DNA from 2 places in the Aliiglaciecola aliphaticivorans genome. Region 2 is predicted to be linked to the other one. Evidence: predicted binding sites of a transcription regulator. Region 2 holds the regulator's gene; the other holds the start of a gene.
The links. Region 2 encodes LexA, which represses DNA repair genes until DNA is damaged. Its sites were predicted from a motif close to TACTGTATNNNNATACAGTA; they were not measured.

Region 1 (11,733 bases), on a different contig from region 2:
CTCAGTTTCGAAGGTTACACAAGCAGGTGTTTGACCGGCATTTTCAATCTCTTCACAACTTAGTTTCGTTATTGAATCGATACATGCTATCGCTGAGTCTTCATACTCTGCGTTCCCTTTTACTGCGTTTACATCCATCATACTTTTACACATATTGTCTACCATGCCATCTACCATCGCGCGCATTTCAGGCGGAACCTCATCTGATGCCACCATTTTTTCTTTCACACAAACTTTTATGTGATCGCATAAACGTATTGAAGCCTCTTCAATATTTTCAGCAAAGGTTACAGAAGGCAGCATAGTTGAAAAAAAAGTTATCAATGTAATTGAACGCAGCATAATAGATCCTTGTTGTTTAACGATATAAGCAAAGCTATTGTAGGACATCCATCGTTGGACAGGCATATTAGTCACCAACTGATTTTGCGATAAACGTAAAACCATGCCTGTCTCAAATATACATCTCAAACATGCCTGTCCAAGATGGAATTAACATGCCTGTCCAAGGTGGAATTTACTACCTCCCACGTTGATGTTTTGGGATGCCTGTCCAAGTTATGAATTCAAAATAGAACAAATTGACGAGAAAGTCAGCAAAGGGTTTCAAATTGCTTGAGATTTAGTTGCAATAACTTGGAGTAACATGGGGTATAATTGTGAAAAGTGTTTTGTTTAGGAGAAGTTATGAGAATTTGTGGTGTTGAACTTAAAGGTAGTGAAGCCAATTTGTGTTTGTTGTCTTTGGAGAATGACGTGTTTCATATTCCAGATTGCCGTGCGCGCAAATTAACCTACTCCAAACAGGATTCAACCGAAGACGTAAGAGAATTTCAATTTGCCTTTAAAAAATTGATGGAAGACTACAAAATCGATGCGGTCGTTATCCGTGAACGTCCTACTAAAGGTAAGTTCGCGGGCAGCGCCACTGGCTTTAAAATGGAAGCGGCAATTCAGTTAATTGACGGATTAAAAGTCGAGGTTTTGACCCCTACATTTATTAAAGAGATTATAAAGCGTAACCCTATTCCAGTACTTTTTTCGGAAACTGGTTTAAAAATGTTTCAAGAAGTGGCGTTTACCACTGCTTTTGCCTACTTGATGAAAGAAAAGTACGGAATGGAACAGCAACCTCCAGCATAAACGTCTTGGATATTTTGCTTGTAATCGAGCAATAGGATTCCCTTTTAGTCAGTTTGTAATGGATATTTGATAGGTTTAGAGAGGATATTAAGGATGCTCTCTTGGTTATGAAATCTTAAAAAGTCACTCTTTCGTTCATATTTTCTGGTTGTTGTCATTTCATGTCTGATAAATCTCTCAAAATAGGCGTCGCTCTTGCTGTCGCAGCATACGCCATGTGGGGCTTTGCCCCTTTATATTTCAAGCTTTTGATGGTGATGCCTGCGGCAGAGATTTTGGTACACAGAGTCGTATGGTCAGCTTTGCTATTAGTTATTTTAGTGTTTGGATTTAAACAGATAGCTAAGGTTAAATCTGCATTGAAGAACCCGAAAGTCATAAAGGTATTGTTATTTTCTGGGGTACTGCTGGCTGGCAATTGGCTGTTATTCATTTGGGCTGTAAATAATGGGCATCTACTCGATGCAAGCTTAGGTTATTATATCAATCCCTTGCTCAATGTTTTTCTGGGTAGAATATTTTTAGCTGAACGATTACGCAGAATGCAAAAAGTTGCTGTGATAATTGCACTTTTGGGTGTATTGATTCTGCTATTTTCCTATGGTGAATTACCCTGGATCGCACTCCTTCTGGCCTCTAGTTTTGGAATTTACGGTCTTCTTCGAAAACAGGTTGCAGTGGATTCCCTGCCTGGTTTATTAATCGAAACTATGATGATGTTGCCATTTGCGTTCTTATATTGGATATTTTTTGCATCACAAATGAGCAATATGTTTAGTAATGAAATGGCCCTAAATGGGTTATTGATTGGCGCTGGAATTATCACCACAGCCCCATTGTTATGCTTTACAGGCGCGGCTCGACGCATACGCTATTCAACTTTAGGTTTTTTTCAGTATATCGGGCCCAGCATCATGTTTATCTTGGCTGTCTATTTGTTTGGAGAGCCTTTGCATGAAGCTCGTATGGTGACTTTTGGGTTTGTTTGGTTAGCTCTAGTAATTTTTAGTTTCGATTCTTATCGAGCCTATCGAAAGTCGTTAAAGTCATTGGGTGTCTAACTTTTATTTTAATTTTGTCGCTGTATCACCAATCACTCTATTCCGTCCTTGGGCTTTAGCGCTATACAGGTGTTCATCTGCTATCGTTAGCATTGATTCTATCTTTTTATTGGCACGACTGGTAACCCCAATGCTGAGGGTACAGGAGTGACTTATCCCTTTGCTTTTGATGATCTTTTTACTCACCGCATCTCTAAATGCATCTAGCAGCTTTATTGCTTGCCCATGATCAACTTCTGCCATAAAAATACAAAACTCTTCACCACCGAAACGTGAATAATGAAAAGGTGAAAAATGTCGAACAATCATCTTCGACACCTCTTTCAAAACCACATCTCCATAGTCATGGCCAAAGGAATCGTTGATTAACTTAAAATTATCTAAGTCTATTAATGCCAATGACATAGGTGCCTGTTCACGTTGTAAGCTATGGCTCACTTTGTTGAAAAAATGACGTCGGTTAGGTAGTCCGGTTAAATAATCCGAATTGGCAGCTCGCCGAATGGCCTCTATTTGCTCTATATGTTCTACGTTTTGAACTATGCGGCAAAAAAACTCTTCATGACAATAGGGTTTGCGCAGAAAGTCATTAGCTCCACTTTTGATAAACTGAGCAAATAAGGATGAACTTGTATTAGTCGATAAACCAATAATGCTCAATTGGTCTTTGTCGTAACGTTTTCTCGCTTCAGAGACTAATTCCAATCCCGACGAATCTGCCAACTCTTCTTCAACTAACATTAATTTTATAAGTGGGTGTCTCATTAGAAGGTCGAGGGCTTGTTTGGCGCTTGAGGTGTCATAGGTGATGAAATTGTGGCGTGCTAATAAGGACGATTGAATTCCACGATTGTGCCTAGATTTATCCACCACCAATACGCCAATTTGTTTGTTTTTTTCTAATCTGATTAATAATCGGCTTAGGTATTCGAACATTTGTGCATTTTGTTTTGGAATATAGTCAACAACCGATTTTGCTAATATATTCTCACGTATATCCTCTTCAACTTCGCTGGTGATGACGATGGTAGGGATGAATGCACTAATGGTATAGTTTATTGCCTGTCCATGGGGGGCGTCGGGAAGACAATAACCAACAACCGCACATAGGTATAATTCTGGAGAGGTGGTTTCGAAAATGACTTTGGCTTGAGCCAAGGTGTTAGCTAACACAACATCTAAGTTTGCTTTACCAATGACGCGCTTAAGTACGCGCACGCTCGACTCATTATCTTCTATTAATAGGACTTTAAATCTCATTGGCCATTCAGCTAGTTTTAAATTTTTTCTAATTTGGCATAAGCCAACATTAGCCACTTTGTGCCTATGTTGTCAAAATTCACTTCAACACGCGCATGTTCGCCACTTCCTTCGTAATTTAATACAGTCCCTTCTTGAAATTTACTGTGTTTTACCCGTTGTCCCAATTGGAAACCTGTGGATTCGAATGCCATATGGGATGTGGCCGGTTGAAAACGGTTTTGGACAGGTCGACTCACCGTTGTGCGCAGACGCACTTCTTCAATGCATTCACTAGGGATTTCTTTGATAAAGCGGGATGGCGTATGGTATTTGTCTTGACCGTATAATCGCCTCGATTCAGCGTAAGTCATGTATAGTTTTTGCATTGCACGGGTCATACCCACGTAACACAATCTGCGTTCCTCTTCCAAGCGACCAGGCTCTTCATGACTCATTTGACTTGGGAACATGCCTTCTTCAACTCCAGCCATAAATACTAAGGGAAACTCCAACCCTTTAGCGGAGTGTATAGTCATCATTTGTACCGCATCTTGGTGAGCGTCAGCTTGTGATTCCCCGGCTTCTAACGACGCATGAGCTAGGAAGGCCGACAGAGGCGTCATATTTTCCGCTTCTTCAGGAGCTTCGAATTGTTTACAAGCCGTCACAAGTTCCTCGAGGTTTTCAATGCGAGCCTGGGCTTTCTCGCCTTTTTCAGCTTGATACATGGCAAATAAACCTGAGTTTTTGATCACGTGATCTGCTTGTTGGTCTAATTCCAACTCTTGCACCTCAACTTGCAACTTCAATATTAGTTCCACGAAACGTTGCAAGGCTGTTGCCGCTCTGCCGGAAAAGCGTTTCTCACGAAGCATATCGTTTGTTGCTTGCCACATAGATAATTCTTCGTTTCTTGCAGTTTCTCGCACTAAACTTAGGGTTTTATCACCAATTCCTCGAGTGGGGGTGTTCACTACTCGTTCATAGGCGGCATCATCTATGGGTTGATTAATCAATCGCAAATACGCCAATGCATCTTTGATCTCTTGTCTTTCGAAGAAACGTAAACCACCATAAATTCGATAGGCCACGGATTCTTGTAACAGTGCTTCTTCCAAAACCCGAGATTGGGCGTTGTTACGGTACAAAATGGCGCAATCAGCTAATGCATCACCTTTGTCGCTCCACTCTTTAATGCGAGCCACAATAAATCGCGCTTCGTCAAGCTCATTGAAACCTGCATACATGGAGATAGCTTCGCCTTCGGCACCGTCAGTCCACAAATCTTTGCCCAAACGTCCTTGGTTATTGTCGATAACTGCATTGGCGGCTTTAAGAATATTGCCAGTAGAGCGGTAATTCTGTTCAAGTCTTATGGTCTTTGCCGAGGGGAAGTCTCGTAAAAAGTGCTGAATATTTTCTACATTCGCGCCACGCCATCCGTATATTGATTGATCGTCATCTCCCACAATCATCATATTGTTATCTGCACTACTTAATAGGCGTAACCATGCGTACTGAATATTGTTGGTATCTTGAAATTCATCCACCAAGATTGTGCGGAAGCGAGTTTGATAATGTTTGAGTACATCTGGGTTATTTAGCCACAATTCGTGGGCGCGTAACAGCAATTCGGCGAAGTCTACTAAACCTGAGCGATCACAAGTTTGCTGATAAGTTTGATAAATATCTTTCATGGTTTGTTTGGTGGGATCACCTTGAGTATCTATGTGCTCTGGACGTAATCCTTCGTCTTTATTACCGTTTATGTACCACTGAATAGATTTTGGTTGCCAATTTTTTTCATCTAAATTCAGAGACTTAATCACACGACGGACTAAACGATATTGGTCATCGGAATCTAGTATTTGGAAGTTTTCTGGTAAACGAGCTTCTTTGAAATGGGTTCTAAGCAATCGATGGGCAAGACCGTGGAATGTGCCAATCCACATGGTGTGCAACCCTGAGCCCATCAGACGTTCAACTCGACCTCGCATTTCTTTGGCCGCTTTATTGGTAAAGGTCACAGCAAGAATGCTAAAAGGCGCCAGTTGTTCAACTTCCATTAACCAAGCGATACGGTGCACAAGCACTCGAGTTTTGCCACTTCCGGCACCGGCAAGGACCAACATATCAGAAGAAGGGGCTGCCACTACTTCACGTTGTTTGTCGTTAAGTTGGTCTAAAAGTCGAGATACATCCATAACAAGCTTATTTTTTGATTTATTGATTAATAATCGAAGTATATCAGCTATACTGTGTTTTTATACAACCAAAGGGCTGGTTTTGTGATTTTTAGCCAGCTTTATGAGAAATGATCTTGTAAATGAACGTTTATGCCCGCACATCCGTTCTTATTATTTAATCAAGCATATAACGACTAACCTGTGGCGATGGGTTAACTCAGGTGAGGAGAACTAAATGCCAATTGACAATTTCTGGAAAAGATTGAAAGCAGAAGCTGAAGAACTAGTGGAAAGTGAGCCTCTCTTAGCCAGTTATGTGCATGCTTGTATTCTTGCTCATCACAACTTCGAAACTTCCCTGAGCTTTATACTTTCGAATAAAATTCAAGATGAGGTGATGCCCGCCCTAGCGATTCGTGAAGTGCTTGATCAGGCCTATTTGTTAAAACCTGAAATCGTTGAATCAGCTATCGAAGATATTGAAGCGGTGTTAACCCGCGACCCCGCAGTGGATAAAATCCTCACAGTTTTGTTGTATTTCAAGGGGTTCCAGGCAATTCAAGGATATCGGTTATCGCACTATTTATGGGCACAAAATCGCAAACAACTTGCCTTGTTTGTGCAAAGTCGAAATTCTGAAGTGTTTGGTGTTGATATTCATCCGGCAGCCGTTATTGGCAAAGGTGTGATGTTTGACCATGCTACGGGCATCGTAATTGGCGAAACCGCGGTAGTGGAAGATCACGTTTCAATCTTACAGTCTGTGACCTTAGGGGGAACAGGAAACGAGTCTGGAGATCGTCATCCGAAAGTGCGTCAAGGGGTAATGGTCGGTGCCGGTGCTAAAATTTTAGGCAATATTGAAATTGGAGCGGGGGCTAAAGTGGGGGCGGGAAGTGTGGTTCTCAAAAACGTTCCCGAGCATGTAACCGTGGCGGGAGTGCCTGCTAAAATTGTTGGCGTACCTTGTTGCCCTAACCCTTGCGAAACGATGAATCAAAATATTTACGAAGATTAAATCTTTATAAATTTAATCTTCGATTAATAAACTTAATTCGGTTAGATCGTCTAATTGAACGTGGGGCAGTACGGTGGTTTTTTCTCCAGGAAGGTGCATTTTACGGTTGTAGGCATACCAGCCACTCTGCATACCCGCATTTATCGCGCCCATAACATCTTTTTCTAAATTATCACCCACATGCAGTACTTCTTTAGGGGTCACTTTTAGTGTGGAACTTGCCAATGCAAACATAGCGCCATGGGGTTTCATAGGGCGTTCTAAATTGGCTTTAAAACAATGACTGAAATACTCACTTAACCCAATTTGTTGCAGGTTAACGTTGCCGTTAGTAATGGCAACTAGCGGTAGTTTGTTCGCCAATTGTGCAAGCAAAGCATGTATTTCCTGATTTACTTGGAAGTTGCTTCTGTGGTGATAAAAGAACTCAAAACAATCGTCTACTGCCGAGCTAAGGTGTTGTTCCTGGTATCCGGCTTTTTGTAGGCCTGTTTGCAGGGTATGTTTACGCAAAGCTCCCATATCAGATGCTAGCTGGGGTTGATTTTGCAAGTGTTCTTGTTTGAACTGTTGCCAATCTTGAAAGGAAAATTGAGCTGTCTTCGGGTAGCTAGACGTCAAATAACTAAGCAGCTTTTTTTCCGCTTCCATAATAAAAGGATAGTTGTCGTACAACGTATCATCTAAATCAAAACTAATGGCTTTTATTGGAGAAAAATTCCGATAAAATTTCATTCGGCAATACCTACTATTTTACCTTTCACTGTTTCTTGTTGGTTATCGTTTAGGATCTCACGTCTATTTATTTTTTGCGAGATCTAGGATGCGTATTGTCGTACACCTTGGCCAAATGCTGGAAATCTAAATGGGTATAGACTTGGGTGGTCGACAGATTTGCATGGCCCAACAGTTCTTGTACGGCGCGCAAATCACCACTAGATTCTAGCATATGCGTGGCATAAGAATGTCGCAATTTATGTGGATTTACTTTTTGATCTACATGTTGTTTATGAGCCCATAATTCCATTCGCTTGGCGATTTGGCGATGGCTTATTCTGCGTTTATGCATGCTCACAAACAGAGCTTGTTCATCTGCCGGAGGCGTCATTTGACTTCGAACTCTAAGCCATTTATTTATCCATGTAGTGGCTGTCTTACCCACCGGAATGATCCGTTCTTTTCGGCCCTTACCTAGTACTCTTATTTGCCCTTTAGTGACGATGTCTTGCATATTTAAGCCAGACAGCTCTGCTAAACGTAAACCACAGCCGTATGTTAATTCCATCATCGCACGGTCTCGGATAGCGAGCACGGATTCAGGATCTATATCTAATAATTGACCTACCTGATCAACATTAAGGTGTTTTGGTAGCGGTCGTCCAAGTTTAGGCGTTTGCACTGCTTTTGCAGGATTGGTTTTAAGAATATTTTCGGCCACTAAAAACTGGCAAAAAGTACGCATAGCTGAAAGTCGTAATGCAATAGATCGGGGGGCCAGATTTTTGCGTCTAGCTTGGCTCAAAATCGACCTTATGTGCTGGGTAGTTAATTCAGACCAGCTTGTAATATTGAGCTGTTCAGTAACCGCCGTGAGTTGGCGATGGTAATTATCTAGTGTTTTTGCAGAAAGGTTTCTTTCGTACTTTAAAAACGAAAAAAATTTTTCCAGCCAGTGCTCTAAGGCTGGAGCATCCATCGCTAATACCCAGCCAAGTTTGGCAATAGTACATTTAAGAATTGTTGCAATTGCGTGATCAGTAAGGTATCCATATCTGGATTGAAATGACTAGGATCTTTGCTACCGATGGCCAATATACCCAATTCGCCTTTTTCTCCTAGCAACATAAGTGCAACAGATTCAACATTTCCATCTTTGAACAGTAATTGTGTTTCATGTTGGCTTAAGCGACCAAAGAAAAAACAGTCTTGTTTGAAGCGTTTTTCGATAAACAATTTACGTTGAATTTCCGGTAACGCATGGGCACCGCTAAACGATTTCAAGGTGACTGCAGATAAGAGCAGTTTTTGGCGCATTACATCTTCAAGTACGTCTTGGACTTCGCTGAAAAAACGGCAGCCTAATAACTGAAGATTAAGATCTGCATAAATACGATAAATTTGTTCGTTTTGCTTAGCGATTGAAATGAGTTGATTGAGTTTGTGGGATAGTTCGCGATTTTTCTTACGCAATTGCTCTGATTGCAACTCAACAAGGGATATACTGCCTTTTTGCTGGTGGGAAATCACTAGCTTTTCAGCCACTTGCGGATTTTTTACAAAAAAGTCAGGATTTTCCAATAAATAGTTTTTAACGTCTTTTTCGCTAACTACCTCTGCGACTTTTTCATAATTAGTCAGCATAGCCCTATCTACTTGTTGTTGTGCTGTATCACTCATATTATTAGGGTTCCATCAAAAATATGTTCTGCAGGGCCAGTCATTTTCAATACATTGTCTTTGCCTTGCCAACGTATTTTCAATGTGCCACCAGGTAGATCAACGCGTACATCTTTGCTTAGTTTACCTTGAATCTGACCAATTGCCACTGCTGCACACGCGCCAGTACCACAGGCTAATGTTTCACCCGCTCCGCGTTCGTGTACACGCAATTTTATATGGTTTTCATTAATGATTTGCATGAATCCAACATTTACATTTTCAGGAAATCTATCGTGGGCTTCAAGTAATGGACCAATAGTTTCTACATCAGCCGTTTGCACATCATCAACTTCAAGCACGCAATGGGGATTGCCCATAGACACAGAGCCAACCATAAAGGTTTTATCTTGTGCTCGAATCAAATAAATTCTTTCTTCTTTATTGGCTTTCAATGGGATTTTTGCAGGCTCGAAAATAGGCCGCCCCATATTTACAGTAACTTGACCGTCTTTTTCAAGATACAGCACTATCTTGCCAGACTTAGTACTGACAACAACCTTGTTACGGTTAGTTAACCCTTTTATTTTTACAAACTTTGCAAAGCACCTTGCGCCATTTCCACACTGCGATACTTCTGAACCATCGGCATTGAAAATTCGATAATGAAAGTCTTGTTCAGGATCGTACGGAGGTTCGACCAACAACAGCTGGTCAAATCCGATCCCAAAATTTCTATCAGCCAATTGCTGAATTTTGTCTTTTGAAAAAAACACATTTTGCGTGACATTATCTATAACGACAAAGTCGTTGCCCAGCCCATGCATTTTAGAAAATTGAATTTGCATTATTAATTCTAAAAGCTACTACTAAAAGTTTTATTACAGTTATATTAACCTACATATGCGGCGACCAAAATAGCTATTTTGCAGTCAATTTCCGACACACACTAAAAAACAATGAAAATCACCTTAGCTCATTCACATGAGTCGGCGATTAAAGAACGTGTTCCCCTTTCCAAAGGTCAGATAACATTTCCCGTTCTCGAGCTAAGTGTAAGCTGTTTTTATCAACGATTATTTCAGCTGGGCGACAGCGACTGTTGTAATTTGATGCCATCACAAAACCGTAAGCACCAGCACTACGTACCACCAATAAGTCATTTGGAACGATTTCTAGTTCACGGTCTTTGCCAATGAAATCCCCTGTTTCACAAATGGGACCCACAATGTCATAGGTTGCTTTTGGCTTTCCAGAGCTGAGCTCTGCAGGAATGATATTTTGCCAAGCAGAGTAAAGGGCTGGACGAATCAAATCATTCATGGCGGCATCAACAATCGCGAAATTCTTCTCTTCACCTTGCTTAATGAATTCTACTTTCGTAATGAGAATCCCCGCGTTTGCCATTATCGCTCGACCAGGTTCAAATATTAATTTCAACTCAGGTCGTTTCTCCATGCGCGTCATTAGCGCTTCAACATAGGCATCCGGATGGGGTGGGGTCTCATCTTTGTATGCAACTCCTAACCCACCGCCTACATCGAGATGACTGATGGTAATACCCAATTCAGCCAGCTCGTCAATCAGCGACAACATTCTATCTAGGGCGTCTACAAAGGGATCAATGTCTGTGAGCTGAGAGCCAATATGACAATCCATGCCTTTCACTTCCAGATGTTGGTAACTTGCCGCGAGTTTATAGGTGGCTACAGCGTTTTCTCTTGGTATTCCAAACTTGTTGGCTTTGAGTCCTGTTGAAATATACGGGTGAGTTTTGGCATCAACATCCGGGTTCACGCGAATTGAAATTGGCGCAACTACATTCAGTTTGGAGGCTACTTTGTTGATTCGCTCTAACTCAGGCTCAGACTCTACATTAAAACACAAAATGTTTTTAGACAGTGCAAATTCAATTTCTTGTTCGGTTTTACCGACCCCTGAAAACACTACTTTAGTTGGGTCGCCACCGGCTTCAATAACGCGAGATAATTCACCGCCTGAAACAATATCGAAACCAGAGCCTAATTTGGCCATTACCGATAGCACCGCTAAATTTGAATTCGCTTTTACCGCATAACAAATTAAGTGTGCATGCTTGCCAGCTGCTTGGTCAAACGCATGCCAATGACGCTCTATTGTTGCTCTGGAATATACATAACAAGGTGTCCCGAATTGTTCAGCTATCTGCTGGACGGGCACATCTTCGGCGTAAAGGGTAGAATCTTGATACTGAAAGTAATCCAACTACGATTGCTCCTCTGAGTCATCTATGTTTTGGTCTGTGGCTGGTGAGTTTTGCTCTGTTGGATGAATTAGATCACCCTTTACTCCACAACTGGAAATGATAAAAATGACCGCCAATAAGGAAAGTGCGCGCATGGCACAACGCAGATTTTTGAACACTGTAATCACCCAACCGTTACGAAAGTCTATATCATCCCATCAAAAGCAAAAAAAACAAGCATTGCTACTACCTGATTTGGGATAAGACATACAATAAATTACTAATTGTAGAGGTTTTTAGTAAGACCTTGTTTGAGACACCCATCGACTTTGTAATTGAGACACCCACCTAAAAGTTATCAAGACACCCATCCAAAAAGGAAATAGAGCCCGTGTAACTGAGACACCCATCGACGTTGTAATTGAGACATCCATCGAAATTGCCTATTTTGAGCCCTACCCAAAGTTGTTAGGACACCCACCC
Region 2 (11,733 bases):
GCGGACCGGGCATGCAAGAAATGCTGTACCCAACCACTTATCTAAAAGCCAAAGGTTTAGGTAAAGAGTGTGCCTTGATCACTGACGGAAGATTTTCAGGTGGTACTTCTGGTTTATCCATTGGTCACTGTGCGCCAGAAGCTGCGAGTGGCGGTGGCATAGGCTTAGTGGAAGAAGGCGACACCATTTTGATTGATATTCCCGGTCGCAAAATTGGAATTGATATCAGTGATGCTGAGTTACAAACTCGCCGCGATGCCATGAATAATAGTCCTAGACCTTGGAAGCCAGCAACGCGTCAGCGTAAGGTTTCCCTGGCGTTAAAAGCATATGCGTTATTAGCCACAAGTGCCGATAAAGGCGGAGTACGTGATGCTTCGAAATTGGAAGACTAAATGAGTTTATCTGCTAATGAGTATTTGAAACGTATTTTACTGTCACCGGTTTATGATGTGGCAGTAAATAGCGAGCTCAATCGGTTAACCAGTTTATCTAGTGCTTTAGGTAATGATATTTATTTAAAGCGCGAAGATCTGCAACCGGTGAAATCCTTCAAGCTGCGCGGTGCCTATAATAAATTGGCATGTTTATCTGAGCAGCAATTGCAGGCAGGTGTGGTTGCCGCATCAGCAGGCAATCATGCCCAAGGTGTTGCTTATTCCGCTAAGATTAAAAAGATCCAAGCTACAATAGTGATGCCAGAAACTACCCCAGATATTAAAGTGGATGCGGTAAGGCGCTTTGGTGGTGAGTATGCCCACGTTGTGCTACATGGCACTAGCTTTGATGAGGCGAAAGCAGAAGCGCTGCGTCTATCCGAAGTTAATGGCTACACTATGGTTGCCCCTTTTGACGATGAAGACGTCATTGTTGGCCAAGGCACTATTGGTAGAGAGCTGCTTGAGCAGTTGCCTGACTTAGATATCTTATTCATCGCTGTTGGTGGGGGTGGTTTGGCTGCTGGTATCAGCGTTTATCTTAAGCAGTTACGACCGGATTTGAAAATCATTGCGGTAGAATCTGATGAATCTGCCTGCTTACAGGCTGCATTGCAAGCAGGTGAGCCTGTGCCACTTGCGTCGGTGGGCATATTTGCTGACGGTGTGGCAGTGAAGACGATTGGAACCGAGCCGTTTCGCTTATGTCAGCAATATGTTGATGATGTTATTACCGTCAATACCGATGAAATTTGCGCTGCTATCAAAGACATTTTTGATGATACTCGAGTGATTGCGGAACCTGCTGGTGCTTTATCTGTGGCCGGGATTCGAAAGTACCTTAGTGAGCATACTCTATCGGGCAAAAAAATTGGTGGCATCTTATGTGGTGCGAATATCAATTTTCATACCCTGCGATACGTATCTGAACGCTGTGAGCTAGGAGAGCAAAAAGAAGCGGTTTTTGCCGTTAAAATCCCTGAACAGAAAGGTGAATTTAAACGCTTTTGCGAATTGCTAGGTGGCAGAACCATTACTGAATTCAATTATCGCTATGCCAATGATGGTGAAGCCCATATTTTTGTTGGTATAAAATTACGCTTTGGACGAGAAGAATATCATCAATTAGAGAAGTTACTCACCGATAGCGGCTATCAGTGTTTTGATTTGTCTGAAAATGAAATGGCTAAGCTGCATGTGCGTTACATGGTGGGTGGACGTCCACCTACGTTACTCAATGAGCGCATCTTTTCCTTTGAGTTTCCGGAATACCCCGGAGCTTTGATGAAGTTCTTAAATACTCTTGGTGAGTCATGGAATATCACGCTATTCCATTATCGGAATCATGGTGCTGCCGAAGGTTTAGTGCTTGCTGGGTTTGATTTACCTGATCAAGGGAGAGTCGACTTCGATCAGCATCTAGATAAACTTGGCTATCAATATGACGAACAAACAAGCAATCCAGCTTATCAATTCTTTTTATCTGATTTAGCTAAATAGTTGCCAAAAAATGCAAATGGCTCCTTAATGAAGTGACCCCATTTAGTTGGGCTCATTGCTAAGGGGTAACCAAGGCCTGATTTCGATATTGTATCGGACTCAGGCCTTTTTATTTTTGCTTATGCGATTAGTTTTGCAGTGCGTAGAGCTTTTCCAAACGCTGTGCAATTTCAGGTGCGATTAATGCAATGATATCTTGGCGCAAGGTCTCGCTTGTTTCTGAATGTTGCAATTGACCATCTTCACTGTCCGCGAGAAGCTGATTTTCCCGTAGTGCATTCACGAAGCTTGCCAATACATTTTTATCGAAAAACTCCGGCGAACTGATACCGTGCAAAGCGGCTAAGCGTTCTGCAAACTTGGCACTTTGCCGTTCTAAAGCGCTGCGACTCATTTTCTTTTCTTTTGCTAACAAAGACAATACTAGGGCATAACGTTGCAAGGTTTCTTGAATACAACGATTGAGTAACCATAATGAATAAAATGAATTCGCTGTCGGCTCGGCGGGGGCTAATTTACGCCCTATTGTGACAATCATGCCCATTTCTAACATGCTATCAATTAGCCCTTCCACATATTCTTTTGCTTGTTCAGGCGACATATACAAAAACCACTCTCGCTGCAACATCGGATAAAGGCGCATAATAAGATCAAGCAGTTTGGTTTTACCTAACCCATTGTGGGCAAACACGATGGCGGCAATTAACCCAGGGATGGCGAACAAGTGCAAAATATTATTGCGATAATAAGTTAGCATTACGGCATTACGTTGTTCTAGAGAGATAATCTTGCCAAAGCTATCTTCCGAGACATTCATTTTCCCCAGTTTTAGGGTTTGTTCTACAATTTCATGGCCATTCTTATCCGGCAGGCTCACCAGTTCACTGTACGGCGATAATTTTAGTAAATGAATATAATCATCAACAGCCTGCTCTAATTCCAATTGCCCCATGGCGTTTTTCTTAGCAGAAAGTAAACACAATGCACACAATGACATACCACTTATCGCCGCTGTCTGATTAATTCGCACCATGACTTGGTTGGCAAGGATATTTACTGTGGGAGTGAGCCAACTTGGTTTTTTATCAACTTCACTGTTTTGTGCGTCACGCCAATCGGGTACCTGCTCATCGAGGAAATTATTAAGCTGGATAGGTTCGCCAAAATTGAGAAATCCGTGGCCATAGTTTTTCAGCTTTCTGACGACAGAAAATAAACCAAATATCGATTCTTTCTTCTTAGTATTGCCTTTTAACTCACTAAGGTAACTGCCCACTTCCATTACGTGTTCATAACCTATATACACAGGCACTATGCTCACTGGGCGATTTACCCCTTTAATCATGGCCTGCAAGGTCATTGCTAACATTCCGGTTTTCGGAGGTAACAGTCGTCCCGTGCGGCTTCGTCCGCCTTCAGCATAATATTTAACGGAATAGCCTTTGTTAAATAACAGTTCTAAGTATTCACGAAATACGCTTATATAGAGTTTGTTACCAGCAAAACTGCGGCGTAGGAAAAATGCGCCACCGCGCCGGAAAATGCCGCCAACAGGCCAAAAGTTTAAATTAATTCCAGCAGCGATATGCGGAGTAACCAAGCCTTGGTGATAAATTGCGTAAGTTAACAGTAAGTAGTCCATATGGCTGCGATGGCAGGGAACGTATATGATTTCATGACCATTTTGAGCGAGCTTTCTGACTTTATCCGCGTGACCTACTTCGATTCCATCGTATATTTTATTCCAGATCCGCGTTAGCACCCGATCGCCGAAACGGATCAACCCTTCACGGTAGTCCGCGGCAATTTCGTTGATGTAAGATTTTGCATTGGCCTTGGCTTTGGACAAAGGTATTTTCTTTTGTCTAGACTCTTCATTGATGGCATTGATGACCGTCACTGAACCAAGAATTGAATTATATAATTCTTGCTTTTCTAACAGCATTGGACCGTTAAATGCCTGTCTTTTTCGGTGAAAATGCGTGCCTGCCAAGCGAATTAATTTGTGTGCGATTTCAGCTTCAGTGCCAGGGAGTTTGGTCATATCCCTTGAAGATACGGCTTTACTATAAGAAACAAAATTATCACGGCCTAAAAACAGCACTATAAAAAACTTTCGTAACCAACTTGGCGATGCTTTGTCTGCAAGGAGATCGGCTAAACCGTTAGATTTTCTGCCAGGAGCACGTCCCCAAAAAACCGTGACTGGGACGATTTGCAAATCTAGATCTGTATTGTCTTTGTGGAGCTGAAATAGATGGGTTAAATCTGCCGCAATTTTAGTCCCTTTAATGGTTCTACCTATGACGGATTGAGGTTGTTCTAGGAAAACGCTGGCACTGTGTTCTTCTCCGCCAATAACGATTTTCTTGGTCGGGTTGGGCAAATCAACCTTCTTGGTAGACATTTTTAGGGCAAGTTGATCGGTAATCGAGTGGGTTCTAAGCAAATATACAATAGGTTTGCTTTTATCTATTCCTAACTCAGTTTCAATGTCAGTGGGAATACTATTGACTTTAACTAGCCATTTCACGGGAAAAGCAAAAATCGAAAGCAGCAAATTATGCAGCCAATCCATATTTAACACCTTGAGGTTTCGAAATCGTTAAAAGCATAGCATGAAGAGTACAACTCTATTCATGTTTGCATACTAAAATGCGCAGACTAACGTCTATTAAGTTGAACAACCATTTTATATTGTTACGGCATGTAAAGTCACCCTAATTAGCTGAATAGGTTTTTGATAATTCAGCAATAAATGAAAAACAAAATTTGTGTTATCTTCGCAACTGTATATACTAACAGTTAAACTGTATAGAAAAACAGGCTGTTTATGCGTCCACTAACACCACGACAAAGCGAAATTCTTGAATTAATAAAAACAACCATGCTAGCAACGGGAATGCCGCCTACGCGTGCTGAAATTGCGCGTCAATTGGGATTTAAATCGGCTAATGCGGCTGAAGAGCATCTTAAGGCACTGGCCCGCAAAGGTGTCATTGAGATTCTTCCCGGTACCTCAAGAGGAATTAAACTGAATGTTCCTTTGGAAGATGAATTGGAAGAAGCCGGTTTACCTTTAATTGGGCGTGTGGCTGCGGGCGAACCTATTTTGGCCGAAGAGCATGTTGAGTGTCACTACAAAGTTGATCCGGACTTATTTAAACCTAGCGCAGACTTTTTGCTGCGAGTTAGCGGCATGAGTATGAAAGATATCGGTATCTTGGATGGCGATTTGCTAGCTGTTCATCGCACTACAGATGTTCATAATGGTCAGGTTGTTGTGGCGAGAGTAGATGAAGACGTTACGGTTAAGCGTCTTGAAAAGCGTGGAAGGGAAGTCATCCTACATGCTGAAAATGATGATTTTAATCCTATTAAAGTGGATTTAGCCTCTCAACCTTTCAACATTGAAGGTATTGCCGTGGGGGTTATTCGTAACGCTGATTGGATGTAAACCAAATTGTCTAAAGTTGAATAATTCCAAAAAGGTGACTTATCTAGTCACCTTTTTAATGACTTGTATTTGGTTATTTAAAAAATTTAAATTGTTAATTATCTATTTTCTCCCCTTCAATAAATTCACTTTTCTCAACAAAATTTCGTTTACTTATTTCATATCATGGAGCTTGGGAACCGCTTCAGTTAGGAATTTTTCGTTTTAAAGACAAAAATTACCAGTTCAAATTCCATATTCAGTGTATCTATTTCAAATTGATATAAAAGATAACTTTTCCCTCTATTTTGATTGAAAATCAACCGGTTGATTAAAATTTTAACAAAAAACACTAGACGTCAGACTTTAGTTGAGTAATTCTTATACTAGTTTTTACAGTTGTGTAACATTAAGCTTTCAAGTCATTTACCATGTTAGAGTCTTTTGCGGTTTATTACTCTGCTTTGCTCCTTTGGAAAAGGCTTACATCATCAGGAGGTGTTGAGTGAAAAAGATATGGTCCAGCATATTGGTAATACTGACCAGTCTAATTGCATTTACAGTGTCCGCAGAATCGACTTCGACTGCTGATCAGTATCAATTAAATTTACGCAAAGGCGCGACAGAAATTAGTGGTCAAGTTTATGACTTGCATATGCTGATGTTTTTCATTTGTGTCGTAATTGCAGTGTTGGTATTCGGTGTGATGTTTTGGAGTATGATTTTCCATCGTAAATCCAGAGGCGCACAACCTGCTAATTTTCATGAAAGTGTCAAAGTGGAAATTGCATGGACAATAATCCCTTTCATTATTCTCGTGGTAATGGCATTTCCAGCAGCTAAAACATTGATCGCAATGGAAGATCCTGAAAATTCAGACGTCACTGTTCTGGTGACGGGTTCCCAATGGAAGTGGCATTATAAATACATGGAGAACGATGTTGAATATTACTCCGTGATGGCCACTCAACAAGAACAGATCAATAACAAATTTGAAAAAGGCCACAACTACCTCCTGGAAGTTGATCGTCCTTTAGTTATTCCAACGGGTAAAAAAGTCCGTTTTCTTGTGACCTCCGATGACGTCATTCATTCATGGTGGGTTCCTGACTTTGCGGTTAAAAAAGATGCAAACCCTGGATTTATTAATGAAGCTTGGGCAAACGTCATTGAACCAGGTGTGTATCGCGGTCAATGTGCCGAGCTATGTGGAAAAGATCACGGCTTTATGCCCATTGTTGTTATCGCCAAAGAACCTGCCGAATATGAACAATGGATAAACGCTCAAGAAGAAGTGCAGCGCAAAGCAAAAGAAGAAGAGCAACGATTGCTCGCCATGAATATGAGCATGGAAGAATTGATGAGCAATGGTGAACAGGTTTACATGCGTGCATGTGCTGCTTGTCACCAACCAAATGGGCAAGGTTTACCCGGCGTATTTCCCGCTTTGGTCGGCAGTGACATGGTTCTCAATGATATGGCGGCTCACATCGATATCGTTGTAAACGGTAAAACGGGGACTGCCATGCAAGCCTTTGGAAAACAATTAACCATGAGTGAACTGGCTGCAGTTATTACTTATGAACGTAATGCTTGGGGTAACGATACCGGCGACATGGTCCAAGCCAAAGATATTAACGCCGTAATGACAGGTCAATAAGGGGAGCAGTTATGAGCACAGCGACAACCGAACTCGATCATGACGACCATCACCATCATGCTCCTAGTGGCATAAAGCGTTGGTTATTTACGACAAACCATAAAGATATCGGAACCCTTTATCTGTGGTTCGCGTTCATCATGTTTTTAACTGGCGGCGCGATGGCCATGGTAATACGTGCTGAATTATTTCAGCCGGGTTTGCAGATAGTTGATCCGAACTTCTTCAATCAAATGACTACAGTGCACGGCCTAATCATGGTATTTGGTGCGGTTATGCCTGCATTCACTGGGTTAGCAAATTGGCTGGTACCCATGATGATTGGTGCGCCGGATATGGCATTACCGAGAATGAATAACTGGAGTTTCTGGATATTGCCAATGGCATTTACCATACTACTGGCGTCGTTGTTTATGGAAGGCGGTGGTCCAGCATTCGGTTGGACCTTCTATGCACCTCTTTCTACAACTTACAGTAATGACACCACAGCCTTGTTCGTATTTTCGGTGCATATTATGGGGATCTCTTCCATCATGGGGGCGATTAACGTGATAGTGACTATTTTCAATATGCGCGCACCAGGGATGACGTGGATGAAAATGCCACTATTTGTGTGGACATGGCTAATTACCGCGTTTCTGTTAATTGCTGTTATGCCAGTTCTAGCTGGTGCAGTGACCATGGTGTTAACCGATAAATTTTTCGGAACGAGCTTCTTCAATGCTGCTGGCGGTGGTGATCCCGTGATGTTCCAGCATATATTTTGGTTCTTCGGGCATCCAGAAGTGTATATCATGATCCTTCCTGCATTCGGCATCATTTCAGCTATAGTGCCGACGTTCTCAAGGAAAAAATTATTTGGTTATGCCTCTATGGTATATGCCACAACCTCCATCGCTTTGCTGTCATTCATCGTTTGGGCTCACCATATGTTCACTACGGGAATGCCGGTCGGTGCTGAACTATTCTTTATGTTTGCCACTATGTTGATATCGGTACCCACTGGAGTCAAAGTCTTCAACTGGGTAGCAACCATGTGGCGAGGCTCACTCTCATTTGAAGTGCCTATGCTATTTGCTTTGGCATTTATTGTATTGTTTACCATTGGGGGGCTATCTGGCTTAATGCTGGCGATTACACCAGTGGACTTCCAATATCACGATACCTATTTTGTAGTGGCTCATTTCCACTATGTATTAGTGACAGGCGCTATATTTTCCATCATGGCAGCGGTGTATTACTGGCTACCCAAATGGACTGGCAAAATGTTCGATGTGACTTTGGCTAAATGGCATTTTTGGTGCTCGCTGATTTCCGTCAATGTACTATTTTTCCCAATGCATTTTGTTGGTTTAGCTGGTATGCCTCGTCGTATTCCAGATTACGCTTTGCAATTTGCTGACTTTAACAAATGGATAAGCTTGGGTGGATTTGCATTCGGACTGTCTCAACTGATCTTCCTTGCCTTGCTGATAAAAGCATGTCGTAAACACGGTGAGCCTGTGTCTGACCAAGTCTGGGAAGGTGCAGAAGGTTTGGAGTGGGAGATCCCTTCTCCAGCGCCTTATCATACCTTCGATACACCGCCAGTGATTAAGTAAGTGTGATTCATCATGACTGAGGGTTCAAACAACAGCCAATCTAACAACGGTAAACTGGTCTTAAAGCTGGTGGCTGTGGTGATTGGCATGTTTGGTTTCGCTTTTGCATTGGTTCCGCTATACGAAGTGTTTTGCCAAGTTACTGGCATTAATGGCAAAACCAGTGATACCGCAGCGATATATGAATCAATTGAAGTTGATCACTCTCGGATGATAACCATTGAGTTTATTACCCGCACAAACACGGGTATGCCTTGGGAGTTCAAAGCGCAAACCCGCAAGGTCGAAGTCTATCCGGGTGAAATGAATCAGGTAGATTTTTACGTTAAAAATAACACTCACAAAGACTATGTGGCACAAGCCGTTCCCTCTGTTTCACCAGGAACGGCAGCTTTGTATATGAATAAAACAGAGTGCTTTTGCTTTAATAATCAGCCTTTGGCTGCTGGTGAAGAAGCGATTATGCCTATGAAGTTTTACGTTGATCCACAGTTACCAAAAGATATTAAATTTTTCACCCTTCAGTATACCTTGTATGACGTAACGGCAAGTGCCGAAGGCGTTGCAATGAATCAAGGATAAAAGGAATAAAAATGGCACAACAACAAGTTTATGAAAAATATTATGTTCCAGACCAAAGCCCTTGGCCCATTGTTGGAGCGATAGCTTTATTTCTGATTGCGTTTGGTGCAGGCAATTTTGTCGTGGAACAAACCAAAGGTGAAAGTGGCTATGGTGGCTGGACGCTTCTTGCCGGCATAGCCACTTTGTTAGTTATGTTAGTCGGTTGGTTCAGAAATCAGATCCATGAATCTATGGCCGGCAAGTACAGCGCTCAATTAGGTCGCTCTTACCGCCAAGGTATGGCGTGGTTTATTTTCTCTGAGGTGATGTTTTTTGCGGCATTTTTTGGCGCGCTGTTTTATGCTCGAATGATTGCTATGCCTTGGCTAGACGGGGCGGGCAACAATGCCATGACAGCTGAAGTGTTATGGCCTAATTTTGAAGCTGTATGGCCATTAACTAAAACCCCTGGTGGTGTTGAGACAACTGCAATGGGTTGGATGGGCTTACCTCTGTACAACACCATAATATTGTTAATATCTTCAGTTACTTGTCATTTTGCTCATGTGGCGCTGGAGAAGCAACAACGCGGCAAGTTGATTGCATTTTTGGGTGTGACAATTTTACTTGGTTGTTTCTTTCTAACCTTGCAAGTTGAAGAGTACGTGCACGCCTATCGTGAAATGAATCTGACCTTACAATCAGGCGTCTATGGTAATACATTCTTCTTATTAACAGGCTTTCATGGAATGCATGTTACCTTGGGGACAATCATTTTGATTGTATTATTTTTCAGAGTGCTCAAAGGTCATTTTACACCAGATAATCACTTCGCATTTCAGGCCGGTAGCTGGTATTGGCACTTTGTAGATGTAGTGTGGGTAATGCTATTTTTCTTTGTCTACATACTGTAAATACAATGAGGTACCTAAGCGTCCCTCAATAGGGACGCGGATTGGGAGTAATAAGTCCCGTTGCTACAGCGAGCAATAACAAAATCACAATAATTGCGGAGGTCATAACCCGGCGGCCGATAAATTTACTCATAGGAGGTTGATTGGGGTCGTTTTTTAACATTATTATCATGGCGCGAAAAAGATTGTAGAGCATAAAAAGCAATAAGCCGCCAACTAATAGTTTAACTAACAAATCGATCACTCCTTAAGAATTATGGTCACTAAATCGAATAGTTCCAAACACCCTTACTTTGCCACATTTTTAGTGTTGTTGGCAGTAGCAATTTTGTGTTCTTTGGGCGTATGGCAATTGCAGCGTGGGCATTATAAAACGGATCGCATTCAACAAATTGAATTGAGAAAGGCAACGAACCCCCTGAATATTGAAGATATTTTAGAACGTCAGGACAAGCGAGACTTGCCATTAGAATTCAAAGGTCGAATGTTAGTGAATAAGATCTTTTTACTTGATAACCGAATTGAAAATGGCCAGGTAGGTTTTCATGTTTTAGTTCCTGTTCGCACCGAGTTTGGTGTTGTAATTACTAATTTAGGTTGGGTTAAAGGCGGTCAGTATCGCAATGATTTACCTAAATTTGATCTACCCACTTATGAACAAGTGTTGTTCGGCACAAGCTGGGTTCCCACCGTTAACCCAATGGTGACAGAAACGGCACGAATTACCGACAGTTGGCCGGTATTGGTACAAAGTATCGATTTAACCCTGATGTCGAAGTTTTTAGGGACGGAGGTATTACCCATGGTTTTGCAATTAGATCCGGCGTTTCCCATTGGCTTTTCTCGCCATTGGGTACCCGTAGTTATGGCTCCTGAAAAACACTATGGTTATGCAATACAGTGGTTTGCTTTGGCAATGGCTTGTTTTGTTATTTATGTTGTCGCATTACGAAAAAGGAACGCACCTAAAGATGTCTGAAGTTGTTAACAACAAAAAATCGAAAACACTTATTATTATGTTCATAGTGTTTGTTCTTCCAGTGGTGCTTGCTTACCTAGCATTAACCTTCGATTGGTTCAATAAAGGAGCAACAAATAAAGGTGAATTGATTACACCGCCACTAGATTTGAGTGCTGTGGTTGCTGAGCGAGAACCTTTGTGGCGACTACTGTTTATTATGCCTCAGGATTGTGGACAAGGATGTGAAAATGCACTTTATAGCCTTAACCAGATTTGGGTCGCTTTAGGGAAAGAATCTGATCGGGTTGAGCCTTTGGTTTTGACTCATCAAAAAAGCGAACAAATCGAATTGACCGACATGCAACGTCATCCAAATATCAAGGTGTTAAAAACTGATGAGCAAAATGTAAATAATTTGTTTAAAGATGAGTCTGCAGATGGTATTTTCATTGCTGATACTCTAGGAAATGTCATTTTAAAGTATCCAATTAAACAACAACAAGAAGACGCGATTCAACAGAGCCGCGACATTTTGGCCGATTTACGCAAGTTATTAAAGCTGTCTCGCATTGGGTAAGGAACGGTTGCAATGAGAAAATTAGTGCTGGCTTCAGTGGTGCTAGCAATAGTGGTAATAGTGTTGGGGGCTTACACTCGTTT

Region 1: the regulator LexA is predicted to act here: its motif matches at 5,701-5,720, upstream of uvrD (DNA helicase II).

What each region holds. Positions count from the first base shown of each region.
Region 1 covers NZ_BAAGTF010000007.1:27,525-39,257, forward strand. The annotation lists gene ACYVIL_RS04420 (hypothetical protein) at 1-408, opposite strand, end outside; gene ACYVIL_RS04425 (DUF3010 family protein) at 688-1,143, shown strand; gene rarD (EamA family transporter RarD) at 1,305-2,204, shown strand; gene ACYVIL_RS04435 (GGDEF domain-containing response regulator) at 2,208-3,464, opposite strand; gene uvrD (DNA helicase II) at 3,482-5,650, opposite strand; gene cysE (serine O-acetyltransferase) at 5,868-6,650, shown strand; gene ACYVIL_RS04450 (HAD-IA family hydrolase) at 6,663-7,385, opposite strand; gene xerC (tyrosine recombinase XerC) at 7,453-8,346, opposite strand; gene ACYVIL_RS04460 (DUF484 family protein) at 8,349-9,047, opposite strand; gene dapF (diaminopimelate epimerase) at 9,044-9,874, opposite strand; gene lysA (diaminopimelate decarboxylase) at 10,023-11,270, opposite strand; gene ACYVIL_RS04475 (LptM family lipoprotein) at 11,271-11,429, opposite strand.
Region 2 covers NZ_BAAGTF010000018.1:60,773-72,505, reverse strand. The annotation lists gene ilvD (dihydroxy-acid dehydratase) at 1-395, shown strand, start outside; gene ilvA (threonine ammonia-lyase, biosynthetic) at 396-1,937, shown strand; gene plsB (glycerol-3-phosphate 1-O-acyltransferase PlsB) at 2,065-4,515, opposite strand; gene lexA (transcriptional repressor LexA) at 4,771-5,394, shown strand; gene coxB (cytochrome c oxidase subunit II) at 5,879-7,033, shown strand; gene ctaD (cytochrome c oxidase subunit I) at 7,045-8,634, shown strand; gene ACYVIL_RS09815 (cytochrome c oxidase assembly protein) at 8,647-9,216, shown strand; gene ACYVIL_RS09810 (cytochrome c oxidase subunit 3) at 9,228-10,112, shown strand; gene ACYVIL_RS09805 (DUF2909 domain-containing protein) at 10,138-10,347, opposite strand; gene ACYVIL_RS09800 (SURF1 family protein) at 10,369-11,091, shown strand; gene ACYVIL_RS09795 (hypothetical protein) at 11,084-11,650, shown strand; gene ACYVIL_RS09790 (COX15/CtaA family protein) at 11,663-11,733, shown strand, end outside.